Regions from separate parts of the Mesorhizobium sp. RSR565B genome, predicted to be linked through region 2. Evidence: riboswitches for the same ligand, from Rfam matches in the RefSeq annotation. Region 2 holds a riboswitch; the other holds the start of a gene.
The links. Region 2 has a riboswitch for cobalamin ahead of ACYG9R_RS22775 (CbtB domain-containing protein). Riboswitches for the same ligand answer to the same signal wherever they lie in the genome.
Positions count from the first base shown of each region.

Region 1: linked by a shared signal. The riboswitch ahead of ACYG9R_RS08615 (aromatic ring-hydroxylating oxygenase subunit alpha) and the one ahead of ACYG9R_RS22775 (CbtB domain-containing protein) in region 2 are both predicted to bind cobalamin.

Region 1 covers NZ_JBTTIE010000001.1:1,808,242-1,813,367, forward strand. Annotated here, with positions in the region: gene ACYG9R_RS08610 (FAD-binding oxidoreductase) at 1-776, opposite strand, end outside; gene ACYG9R_RS08615 (aromatic ring-hydroxylating oxygenase subunit alpha) at 814-2,061, opposite strand; cobalamin riboswitch at 2,179-2,380, opposite strand; gene ACYG9R_RS08620 (DUF680 domain-containing protein) at 2,881-3,087, shown strand; gene ACYG9R_RS08625 (DUF680 domain-containing protein) at 3,154-3,357, shown strand; gene ACYG9R_RS08630 (DUF680 domain-containing protein) at 3,429-3,662, shown strand; gene ACYG9R_RS08635 (ABC transporter ATP-binding protein) at 3,735-4,847, opposite strand; gene bglA (beta-galactosidase BglA) at 4,914-5,126, opposite strand, start outside.
Region 2 covers NZ_JBTTIE010000001.1:4,744,996-4,750,121, reverse strand. Annotated here, with positions in the region: gene cbiB (adenosylcobinamide-phosphate synthase CbiB) at 1-830, shown strand, start outside; gene cobO (cob(I)yrinic acid a,c-diamide adenosyltransferase) at 988-1,602, opposite strand; gene cobU (bifunctional adenosylcobinamide kinase/adenosylcobinamide-phosphate guanylyltransferase) at 1,604-2,116, opposite strand; gene ACYG9R_RS22780 (CbtA family protein) at 2,109-2,912, opposite strand; gene ACYG9R_RS22775 (CbtB domain-containing protein) at 2,928-3,107, opposite strand; cobalamin riboswitch at 3,144-3,338, opposite strand; gene ACYG9R_RS22770 (gamma-glutamylcyclotransferase) at 3,406-4,098, opposite strand; gene ACYG9R_RS22765 (aromatic ring-hydroxylating oxygenase subunit alpha) at 4,233-5,126, shown strand, end outside.

The sequences.
Region 1 (5,126 bases), 2.9 Mb from region 2:
ATCACAGGCGCGGCAAAGCTCTCCTGATGGTATTTCGTCATGTCGAAGCCGGCGGCATCCAGCATGCCGCGCACGGCGCGCATGAACGGATCGGGGCCGCAGCAGAAGATTTCGCGCTCGCGGAAATCCGGAGCCAGCAAGGGCAGCCGGATCGCGTCGATGCGCCCCATATGACCGTACCAGCCCTCGCGGCTGGAACGTTCCTCGATCATGAAGCCGAGCGACAGGCCGGGCATATGGCCGCCGAGCAGTTCGAGTTCCTTGCGGAAGATGATCTCTTCGGCACGCCGCGCGCAGTTGACGAAACCGACATCGGTCCATGGCGCGCAGTCGTTCAGCCAGCGCAGCATCGACATCATCGGCGTCACGCCGGAGCCGGCGGAAATGAACAGGTATTTGGCCGCCGGGTGGCTGTGCAACGAGAAGTCGCCGGCCGGTCCGTAGGCCTTGACATGCGAACCGGGCACCAGATTGTCGAACATCCAGCGCGTGCCGATGCTGCCGGCCTGCGCCTTGACCGTCACCGCGATCGAAAACGGCCGCGATGGCGACGACGACAGCGTATAGGTGCGCATCAGTGGCCCGTCCGGTGTCGGCAGTTCCAGCGTCAGGAACTGGCCCGGCTTGTAGCGGAACCAGGTCTGGTTGTCGGAGCGGAAGGTGAAGGTCTTGACGTCGGGCGCCTCGTCGCTGACGCCGATCACTTCCAGCACCTGCAGCCTATCGTTCCACGGCGCCATCTGGTCGAGATGGCGATAGAGCCCAAGATCCGTCATCGCATTCATCCTCTGGTCCCTCTTCGCCTGCTCCAGTTCACGCGACGCTGCGCAGCGCCGGCCGGCCGCCTTCGGCAAGGCGCGGGCCGATGAAGGCCGCGTACCATTCGACGAACTGGATCACGCCGCCCTCATGCAGCTCCGAATAGGGGCCGGGCTCATAGGCCGGCGACAGGATGCCGAAGGCGTTTTCCTCGACGATGCGGCGGTCCTGGTCGTTGGTCTCGGTCCAGACATGGGTGAGCTCCTCAAGGTTGTAGTCGACGCCCTCGACCGCATCCTTGTGCACCAGCCACTTGGTCGTCACCGCGGTTTGCGTGGCGCTGATCGGCAGCACCCGGAAGGTGACCGCATGGTCGATCAGGATGTGGTTCCAAGTCGTCGGATAGTGGTAGTGCATCAAGGTGCCGATGCGGTCGGCGGCAACAGTGTCGGACAGGTTCTTCGTCACCGCGCGCTTTCCCGACATCGTGTAGCTGACGGCATCGCGCAGCAGCGGCGCGCGGGTGGCGCGGTATTGCCCGGCCGGATCGATGCGGAACTTGCTCGGCAGGCCCGCCGCCTCGCATTTCGCCCAGTGCGCCAGCATCTCCGGATCGCTGTCGGCGCCCTGCACGCCGGTCACCGTCGGCGCTTCGGGGAATGTCTTGCACAGCTCTGGATGATTGCCGGCGCAGTGATAGCATTCGCGGTTGTTTTCCCAGACCAGCTTCCAGTTGCCCTTCTCGATGATGGTGCTCTCGAAGGCGACCTTGGCTTCATTCAGCCCGTGCGGCTTGAGGTAGGGCTCTATCATGGCGCGCATCGGCGCAAAGTCGGCAGGTTCTTTTGCCAGGCAGATGAAGATATAGCCGCCGACGCTCTCGCAGGCGACGGGCTTCAGGCCGAACTGGCTCTTGTCGAAACCGTCGGCCATCTGGCGGGCAAACAGCAGCCGGCCGTCAAGCTCGTAGGTCCACTGGTGATAGGGGCAGACAAGCTTTGCCGCCATGCCCTTCTCAGTGTTGCAGACACGGCTGCCGCGATGGCGGCAGGAATTGTGAAAGGCGTTGATGTTGCCCTTCTGGTCGCGGACCAGCACCACCGGATAATCGCCGATCTGCACGGTGATATAGCTGCCGGGCTTCGGCAGTTCGCAATCATGGCCGATGAACAGCCAGTCGCGATACCAGATAAGCTCCATGTCGAGCTTGAAATAGTCCGGGTCGGTGTAGAAGGGCTGTTCCAGCGAAAAGCCTTGCTTGCGGCCGTTCAGGAGCCTCAGCATGTCGTTGCGCGTATCCATAGTTCTGTCCTCGTGGGTTAAGGACTGAACTTGGTGGTGATGGAGGAAGGATCGGACGCAGGCCGGCGCGGCGCCGGACATGCACTATCCACCTCTTGACCGCCCACCGCGATCAGTCGAGTCTATGCATCTCGGGCTGGTTTCCGGGCTCTGGAGTTGTCCTTGCGGACCATCGCGACACCTTCCCAGGCTCTTGCCCAGTGGTCTCCCGTTGCGACTTCAACTCCACCACCGTTGCGGGGGCAGCGCCGGATTCTGACCGGCTTCCCAATTCTCCGCTGCGTCGTCACGAAGCGGCACCTGAGATGCCATCATCTAATCACGGCAGCGATCGCGACGTCGGCATGAAAGCGACATCATATCCATGCGGCGCGACACGCGCGGCATACGCCCCCCGCCGCCGGTCAAAGAGCTGAGACGTTTCTTGCGACGCCATCATCGCCGTTTCGAATCGCTGCGGATCCAGTTCCGATCGGGGGCAAAAAGGGCTCAACGGTATCGAAAAGTTACTATTAGCAATCTCTAATCGAACCGAACGGTTCGTTTCTGTTGACAATGCGTGCAGGACGGTGTGAACGACGGCCCGGAAACCGACACCGGAGCGAACCACTCGGTTCGACATAAGCAGCTGAAAACAATGCGATAAATGACCATAGAGGAACTTCCTGGCACAATTTCAAGGTGCAGGACCGTGGTCCACACGGAACAACTTCGTGATTGGAAACCAGCCTATGGCTTTCCCACATCGGGGCTGTCCGAACGACGCGAATTCCTCCCAAGACACGCCGCTAGACGGACAGACAAACTGGAGTACTAAAAATGAAAAAGATCATCCTCACTGCCGCAGCCGTTTTGGCGATCACCGGCAGCGCCTTCGCCGGTAGCGACAATTACGCTTCCAATGGTGCGAACCAGCCAGCCGTCTCGGTCGACAGCTCGTATACGGCTTCCATTCAGAAGCCGGCGCACGCTGACAAGCAGCCTGTCGTTCAGGGCGCCGACCGCGACCTCTACGGCAATCGCTGATCCCGACCAAAGAAGGGCGGCTAACCCGTCGCTCTCGGGATCCCAAAAAATTCAGGAGTATTTGAAATGAAAAAGATCATCCTTGCTGCCGCCGCCGTTTTGGCCATCTCCGGCAGCGCTTTCGCCGGCAGCGACAACTACGGTTCGAACGGCGCCAACCAGCCTGCGATTACGTCGACCGATAGTGGCCATACGGCTTCGGTTGAGAAGTCGGCTCCAGCCGAGCAGGCGCCTGCCCACGGTGCCGACCGTAACCTTTTCGGCCGCTAAAAGCCGGTTTCCAGCACGTGGCGGGCTTATCCGCTGCAGCTGGCGGCATCAGAAAAATTCAGGAGACTAAAATGAAGAAGATTGTTCTTGCCACCGCAGCCGTTCTGGCTGTTTCGAGCGCTGCCTTTGCCGGCAGCGACAATTATGGCTCCAATGGCGCCAACCAGCCGGCCGCTGCCGTCGACACCACCCGCACTTCGTCGACCGGCACCAACTCGGCGGTCTACAAGCTGCTGAACTCGTCGAACGACCAACAGAAGTTCGTTCCTCAGAGCAGCGACAGGGATCGGTTCGGCAACAACTAACAGCCGAAGCTTAAAAAAGAGCGGCGGGCCTGGCCCGCCGCTCTTTTTTCATGCCTGTACGACGCAGCTATCTCAAGCCGCCTTCACTTCCACCGGCTTGAGCGAGAAGGAGTGCCCATCGGCGTCGAAGATGTGCAGGTCCCCGGCATCCGCGGTCAGTCGCAGCTTTGCCCCGCGCTTGACCTCGACATTGCCGGGCAGCTTGGTCACCAACGGCAGGTCAGCGCGGCCGATATCGACATAGACAAGCTGCACCTCGCCGAGTTGCTCGACATAGTCCACCACGCCCTCGAAAAGATATTCCGCGCCGGTGGCGGCCGACAGATCCTCCGGCCGCACGCCGAAGCTGACTGCCGCACCCTTTGCTGACGCCGGCGTTGCGATCGGCACCGTTGCCTTGCGGCCGCCGACATGGCTGACGATTGTCGGGTTGCCCGTCCTGTCGATTGTCGCCGGCAGGATGTTCATGGCCGGCGAGCCGATGAACTGGGCAACGAACAGATTGCCGGGCTTCTTGTAGAGGTCCATCGGCGTGCCGACCTGCTCGATATGGCCATCCTTCAGCACGACGATGCGGTCAGCCAGCGTCATCGCCTCGACCTGATCGTGGGTGACGTAGATCATGGTCGTGGCAGGCATCGATTCCTTCAGCTTGGCGATCTCGATGCGGGTGGCGACGCGCAGCGCCGCGTCGAGGTTCGACAGCGGCTCGTCGAACAGGAACACTTTCGGGTTGCGCACGATGGCCCGGCCGATGGCGACGCGCTGGCGCTGGCCGCCCGACATGGCCTTGGGCAGGCGGTCGAGATATTTGGTCAGCTGCAGGATTTCGGCGGCCTGCCGCACCCGCTTGTCGATCTCGGCCTTGCTTTCCTTGCCGATCTTCATCGAGAAGGCCATGTTGTCGTAGACGGTCATGTGCGGATAGAGCGCATAGGACTGGAACACCATGGCAATGCCGCGCTTGGAAGGCGGCACGTCGTTCACCACCTCGCCGGCGATCTTCAGCTCGCCGGAGGTGATCTCCTCAAGCCCGGCGATGGACCGCAGCAAGGTCGACTTGCCGCAACCCGACGGGCCGACGAAGACGATGAACTCGCCCGACTTTATGTCGAGGTCGATGCCGTGGAGAATGTGCAGATTGCCGTATGATTTCTTCACCTGTCTCAGCGTGACATCGGCCATAATTTCCTCCCAGTGATTTCCCTAGAGAACCTGGATTTCCTCAAAAAATCCAGTTTCGTCAAAAACTCAGTCGATGCGCCCGAACCAGGCGCCGTAGCCGCCGAGGCGGATGGAACCTGTGCCGGATTGTCCCGAAAAACCGTGCCCGGCCAATGGCAGCAGCGCCTGACCACCGAGATCGACCTCGGCCGGCTTGCTGGCCAGATTGAAGACGCAGACGATCTGCTCATTGCCCTCACGGCGGGTGAAGGCGACGGTGTCGCCCTCGCTTTCGATGAA
Region 2 (5,126 bases):
CCGACGCGCTGCGTCGCCGCCGCGGCGTGCAGGCGCTGCTGGTGATCGTGCTGGTGCCGGCGGCAATCGCCTTCATCGTGCAAATCCTGCTCTGGCAGCTCTTTCCTGCCGGCATGATCATCACGGCAATCCTGGCCTCGTCGCTGCTGTCGCAAAAGAGCCTTACCGAACATGTCGAGGCGGTGGCCGATTCGCTGGATACCGGCGGGCTGGCGCTCGGCCGCATCGCGGTTGCGCGCATCGTCGGCCGCGATCCCGAGAAGCTCGACCATGCCGGCGTCAGCCGCGCCGCCATCGAAAGCCTGGCCGAGAATTTCTCCGACGGCATCGTTGCGCCCGCCTTCTGGACAGGTGTCTGCGGTCTGGCCGGCGGCGTCGCCTACAAGGCCGCCAACACCGCCGATTCGATGATCGGCCACCGCACCCCGCACCACGAGGCCTTCGGCCGCGCGGCGGCACTCTTCGACGACTGGATCAACCTGCCGGCGTCCCGGCTGACCGCGTTGCTGATCGTTGCCGCCGCCTTTCTCGTTGACGGCGCCGATCCCCGCAACGCCTGGCAAGCAGTGCGGCGCGACGCCAAAAAGCACCGCTCACCCAATGCCGGTTGGCCGGAAGCAGCAATGGCCGGCGCACTCGGCCTGGCGCTCGCCGGCCCGCGCAGCTATGGCGGCGTTGTCGTCAACGATGCCTTCATGGGCGAAGGCGGCCGCCGCGAGGCGGAAAGTCTGGACATCAGGCGGGCGCTGAAACTTTATCAGGTCGCCGACTATCTGCTGATTGGGCTGTTCGGGTTGCTGTCGGCGGTGCTTATCGCGGTAACGTCCTGAGAGCTTACCGTCGCCCTTCCTTTACCCTCCCCCTTGTGGGGAGGGTCGGCGCGAAGCGCCGGGGCGGGGGACTGCGCCCTACGAGGACCCCCACCCCGCTCCGCTTCGCGGATCGACCCTCCCCACAAGGGGGAGGGTAAAAGGTGAGGATAGCCCCTCAGAACTCAATCCCCTGCTGTGCCTTCACGCCGGCCGAAAAATGATGCTTGGTCACGCCCATCTCGGTGACGAGGTCGGCCGCCTCGACCAGCGCCGGCTTGGCGTTGCGGCCGGTGACGACGACATGCAGACCTTCGCGCCGCGCTTTCAGCGCCGCCACCACTCTGTCGAGATCGAGATAGTCGTAACGCAGCGCGATGTTCAGTTCGTCCAGCACGACGAGGCTGATCGAGGGATCGGCGATCAGTTCCAGCGCCTTGGCCCAGGCGGCTTCGGCCGCCTTAATGTCGCGCTTCAGATCCTGCGTCTCCCAGGTGAAACCCTCGCCCATCGTGTGCCAGACGACGCGGTCGCCAAACGCCGCGAAGGCATCCTTCTCGCCGGTGTGCCATTTGCCCTTGATGAACTGGACCATTCCGACGCGCTTGCCATAGCCGAGCATGCGCAGCGCCAGCCCGAAGGCAGCCGTGGTCTTGCCCTTGCCGGGTCCGGTGTTGACGATCAGCAGCCCCTTCTCGACCGTCTTTTCCGCGACCTCGGCGTCCTGCACCGCCTTGCGCTTGGCCATCTTGGCGCGATGGCGCTCTTCGTCTTTTGTGTCGATATCGGTCATCTCATTTCACCTTGAGCGGCAGCCCCGCCACCATCAGAAGCACCATATCAGCTACGACCGCGATCTGCTGGTTGAGCCGGCCGGCGGCATCGCGGAACCGGCGTGCCAGCGCATTGTCGGGCACGATGCCTTGTCCGACTTCGTTGGAGACCACGAACCACGGTCCGCGCGGCCGCGAAAGCACATCGGCCAGCCGCCGGCACTCCCCCTCCAGATCATGATCGGCCAGCATATGATTGGTTAGCCAAAGCGTCAGGCAGTCGACAAGCACCGGCTGGTTGTCCGGCAATGCCTCGAGCGCACCTGCAAGATCAAGCGGGGCGTCGATGGTCGCCCACCCCTCGCCACGGCGCGAGCGGTGCTGCGCGATGCGCTCGCGCATTTCGCCGTCATAGGCTAGCGCGGTGGCGATATAAGCCCATGGCGGCAGCAACGCCGTCGCCAAAGTTTCGGCATGCGCGCTCTTGCCGGAGCGCGCACCGCCGATGATGAAGGTCAAACTGCGATCAGGCAAAGCTGTCGCGCAGGCTGGTCGCGGTGCCGGCGAAGCGCGCGCGCACTACACCGACAACTGCGCCGAGCACCAGCCAGAACACCAGATTGGTCAGCGTCACCGCCACCACGAACTGATGATGCAGGCCCTCCGGGATCGGCGTTACGAAACTGTCAGGCTGCGGCGCGCCGACAATATGCGGGGCGACGATCAGGACGACGGCGAGCACGGTCAGGGGCGCCGACGTGCGGAAGGTGATAAGGGCAAGACCGATCGCCGTTGTCATCACCGTTGCCCACCACCAGATCTGGCGCTGCATGAGATCGGCCGCCGGCATTGCCGGCAGTTCCGGCGGCAGGCCGAGGCCTGGCGCCAGCGTGAACACGGCAAAGCCGGCCAAGCCCCAGAACACGCCCTGGCGCCAGCTGCCGATGCCGCCGGCGAACTCGGAAACCGCCACCAGGACCAGCGCGAAGCCGATGCCGGTGACGATATTGGCGACGACACTGAAGGCGAAACGCTCGAAGCCGTCGGCCGGCGCCCAGCCTTCGTCCTCCGCCGGCGCGGCTGCTTCAGCCGGTGCTGCGCTGCTCACCGCATTTTCCGCCGGCGCGGCGGTGCTCATGGCATCGGTGTCCGCAGCGTTGGCGGCGGGCGCCGCGGCATGCTGATGCTCATGGCCGCCACCAGCCTTTTCGTAGACCTCCGCCTTGAGGATCAGCGGCACGGTGGCGTAGGCCTGCATGCAGGCGAGAGCGACACCCGCCACGAGCCCTGCGATCGCCGCGATGAACACGACGTTGCGAAACAGGTTCATGATGTCAGATCCTCGTCAGTGGCAGGGAAACGCCATCGAATGGCGATAGTCGTGCGCCGCATTGTGGACCGCATCGATATGCGAGAAACCGACAACGCCGACGACGAAAATGCCCAGAAACGCGCTAAGCACGAGCTGCATGAAGCGCGACTGCGAGGAGACGGATGCGCCGAGGGAGACGGAAGCGGTATTCATATCTTGTCCTTTCGCCCTCCACCCGAGGGCATCGAAGTCAGTTCCCTGTCGCCGGCAGGTCTCCTGGCTCGCGGATCAGCGCCCTTCCCCACCTTCCCGAGGAAAAATCCTCAGTGGCTTGGAGAGGACTACCGCACACAGTTGCGGGGGCAGCCACGGCATTGGGCAACAAGTCAGCCCTCACCGCATTCCCTCTTGGTCCCTAACGGAACCGACGACATGCATGACTATAGGCTGAAACGGCCGCATCCGGCAAACCAAATTCCGCCGGCCAACAGCGCGAATGCGCCATGCGGCGTTACGGGTTCAACGCGGTGATCCGCTCGGCAACCAGCCGCTGCAGCCGCCACAGATGGCGATCGTGAATGCCGCGCTCTTCAAGGTTTTTCACCGTGTTGTAGAGATAGTCGGCGCCCGATCCCCAGTGCCCGCAGGACGTGGCCAGCCTTTCGACGATCTTGCCTTCGTCGAGCGGGCCGGAATAGGTCAGGCCGTTGCGGTTGATCACGAAGGCCAATGCCCTGAGCGGTCCGGCCTCGCTTGCAAGCTTCAGCATGCGCGGCCGGTAGCTTGTCGGCTTCAGCGTGACTTCGCGCCGGAAAAGCCGGCCCAACTGCTCGCGCCGGTTATTGTCGGTCAGCCGAAAGGCGACGCCCTTGCATTGTCCGCCACGGTCCAGCGCCATCATCAGGCCGGGGCTGACCTTGGTGCCGCGCCAGCGCGTCATGTTCATGCAAAAGGACCGATGCCAGCCGCGCGCCAGCGCAACGCGGTCCTCGACATAATCTATTTCCGGTTTCCAGATCAGCGATCCATAGCCGAACAGCCATAGCGGTTCGCTATCCGGGAGTTCGACCTGCAATTCATCCAGAAGCGCGTCATAGTCGGCTTCATCGAGATGCATCGCGTCCGGATCAGGCCCGGGGTCCCTGATCTCGCGCCAGCAGCGCGCGACCAGCTCCGGCGTAAGCGACATCTGTCGTGCGGCCACGTCCGAATCCCCCCAATTCCGAATGTCCCATGTCCACGACATGATTATGCGCCGCGCCTGCAACCGGCAATGCGGCACTCTGATTGACAAACGATTTGCCGGGGTGTCGGCTGACGCTTCATAGGAAGCCAGCCATGCATCCCAACCCGAGCGAGCGCGACCCCTATAACGGCCTGAGCCGGGCCGAACCGACGCTACCGTCATCGGGCTATTGGGATAGCGAGGCTTACCAGCGCGATCTCGAGGCCATCTGGTACAAAAGCTGGCTGCTCGTCTGCCGCGAGGCCGATCTTGCCCAGCCTTTGGCATTCAGGACATTCCGCGTCGGCACGCAGGAAATCGTCGTGCTGCGCGACGACACCGGCGAGTTGCGCGCCTTCCACAACACCTGCCGGCATCGCGGCTCGCAGCTTTGCCAGGAAAGCGAGGGCCGGCTGAAAGCGCGGCTCATCACTTGCCCCTACCATGCCTGGTCCTACTCGCTGCGCGGCGATCTCGTGCGCGTTCCCTCGAAATCGCTGCCAGATGGTTTCGACAAGGCAGATCATCCGCTCTACCGGGTGGCGCTGTCGGTGTGGCGCGGCTTTGTCTTTGTGAACCTTCAGCAGGCGACGGCCGGCTCCGCCGAGACCTCCTTCGATCCCGCATCCGGCGACCTCGCCAACTGGCCGCTGGAAACGCTGGTATCAGGCCATGTCCTGCGCAAGGTGATGAACTGCAACTGGAAAATCTTCTGGGAGAACTTCAACGAGTGCCTGCATTGCCCAGGCGTCCACAAGGACCTGTCTCGGCTGGTGCCGATATACGGCCGCGGCCTGATGAGCCGGCACGACGACCCCGACTGGGTCCGCCATGCCGACAATGACGCACCGGAGTTTTCGGGTGGCCTGCGCGCCGGCGCCGAGACCTGGTCGCGCGACGGACATGCCCATGGCCCGGTCTTCCCGGGCCTGACGCCAGCCGAGCGTGCGGCCGGACAGACCTATGCCACCAGCCTGCCCTCGATGTTCATCGTCGGCCATGTCGAT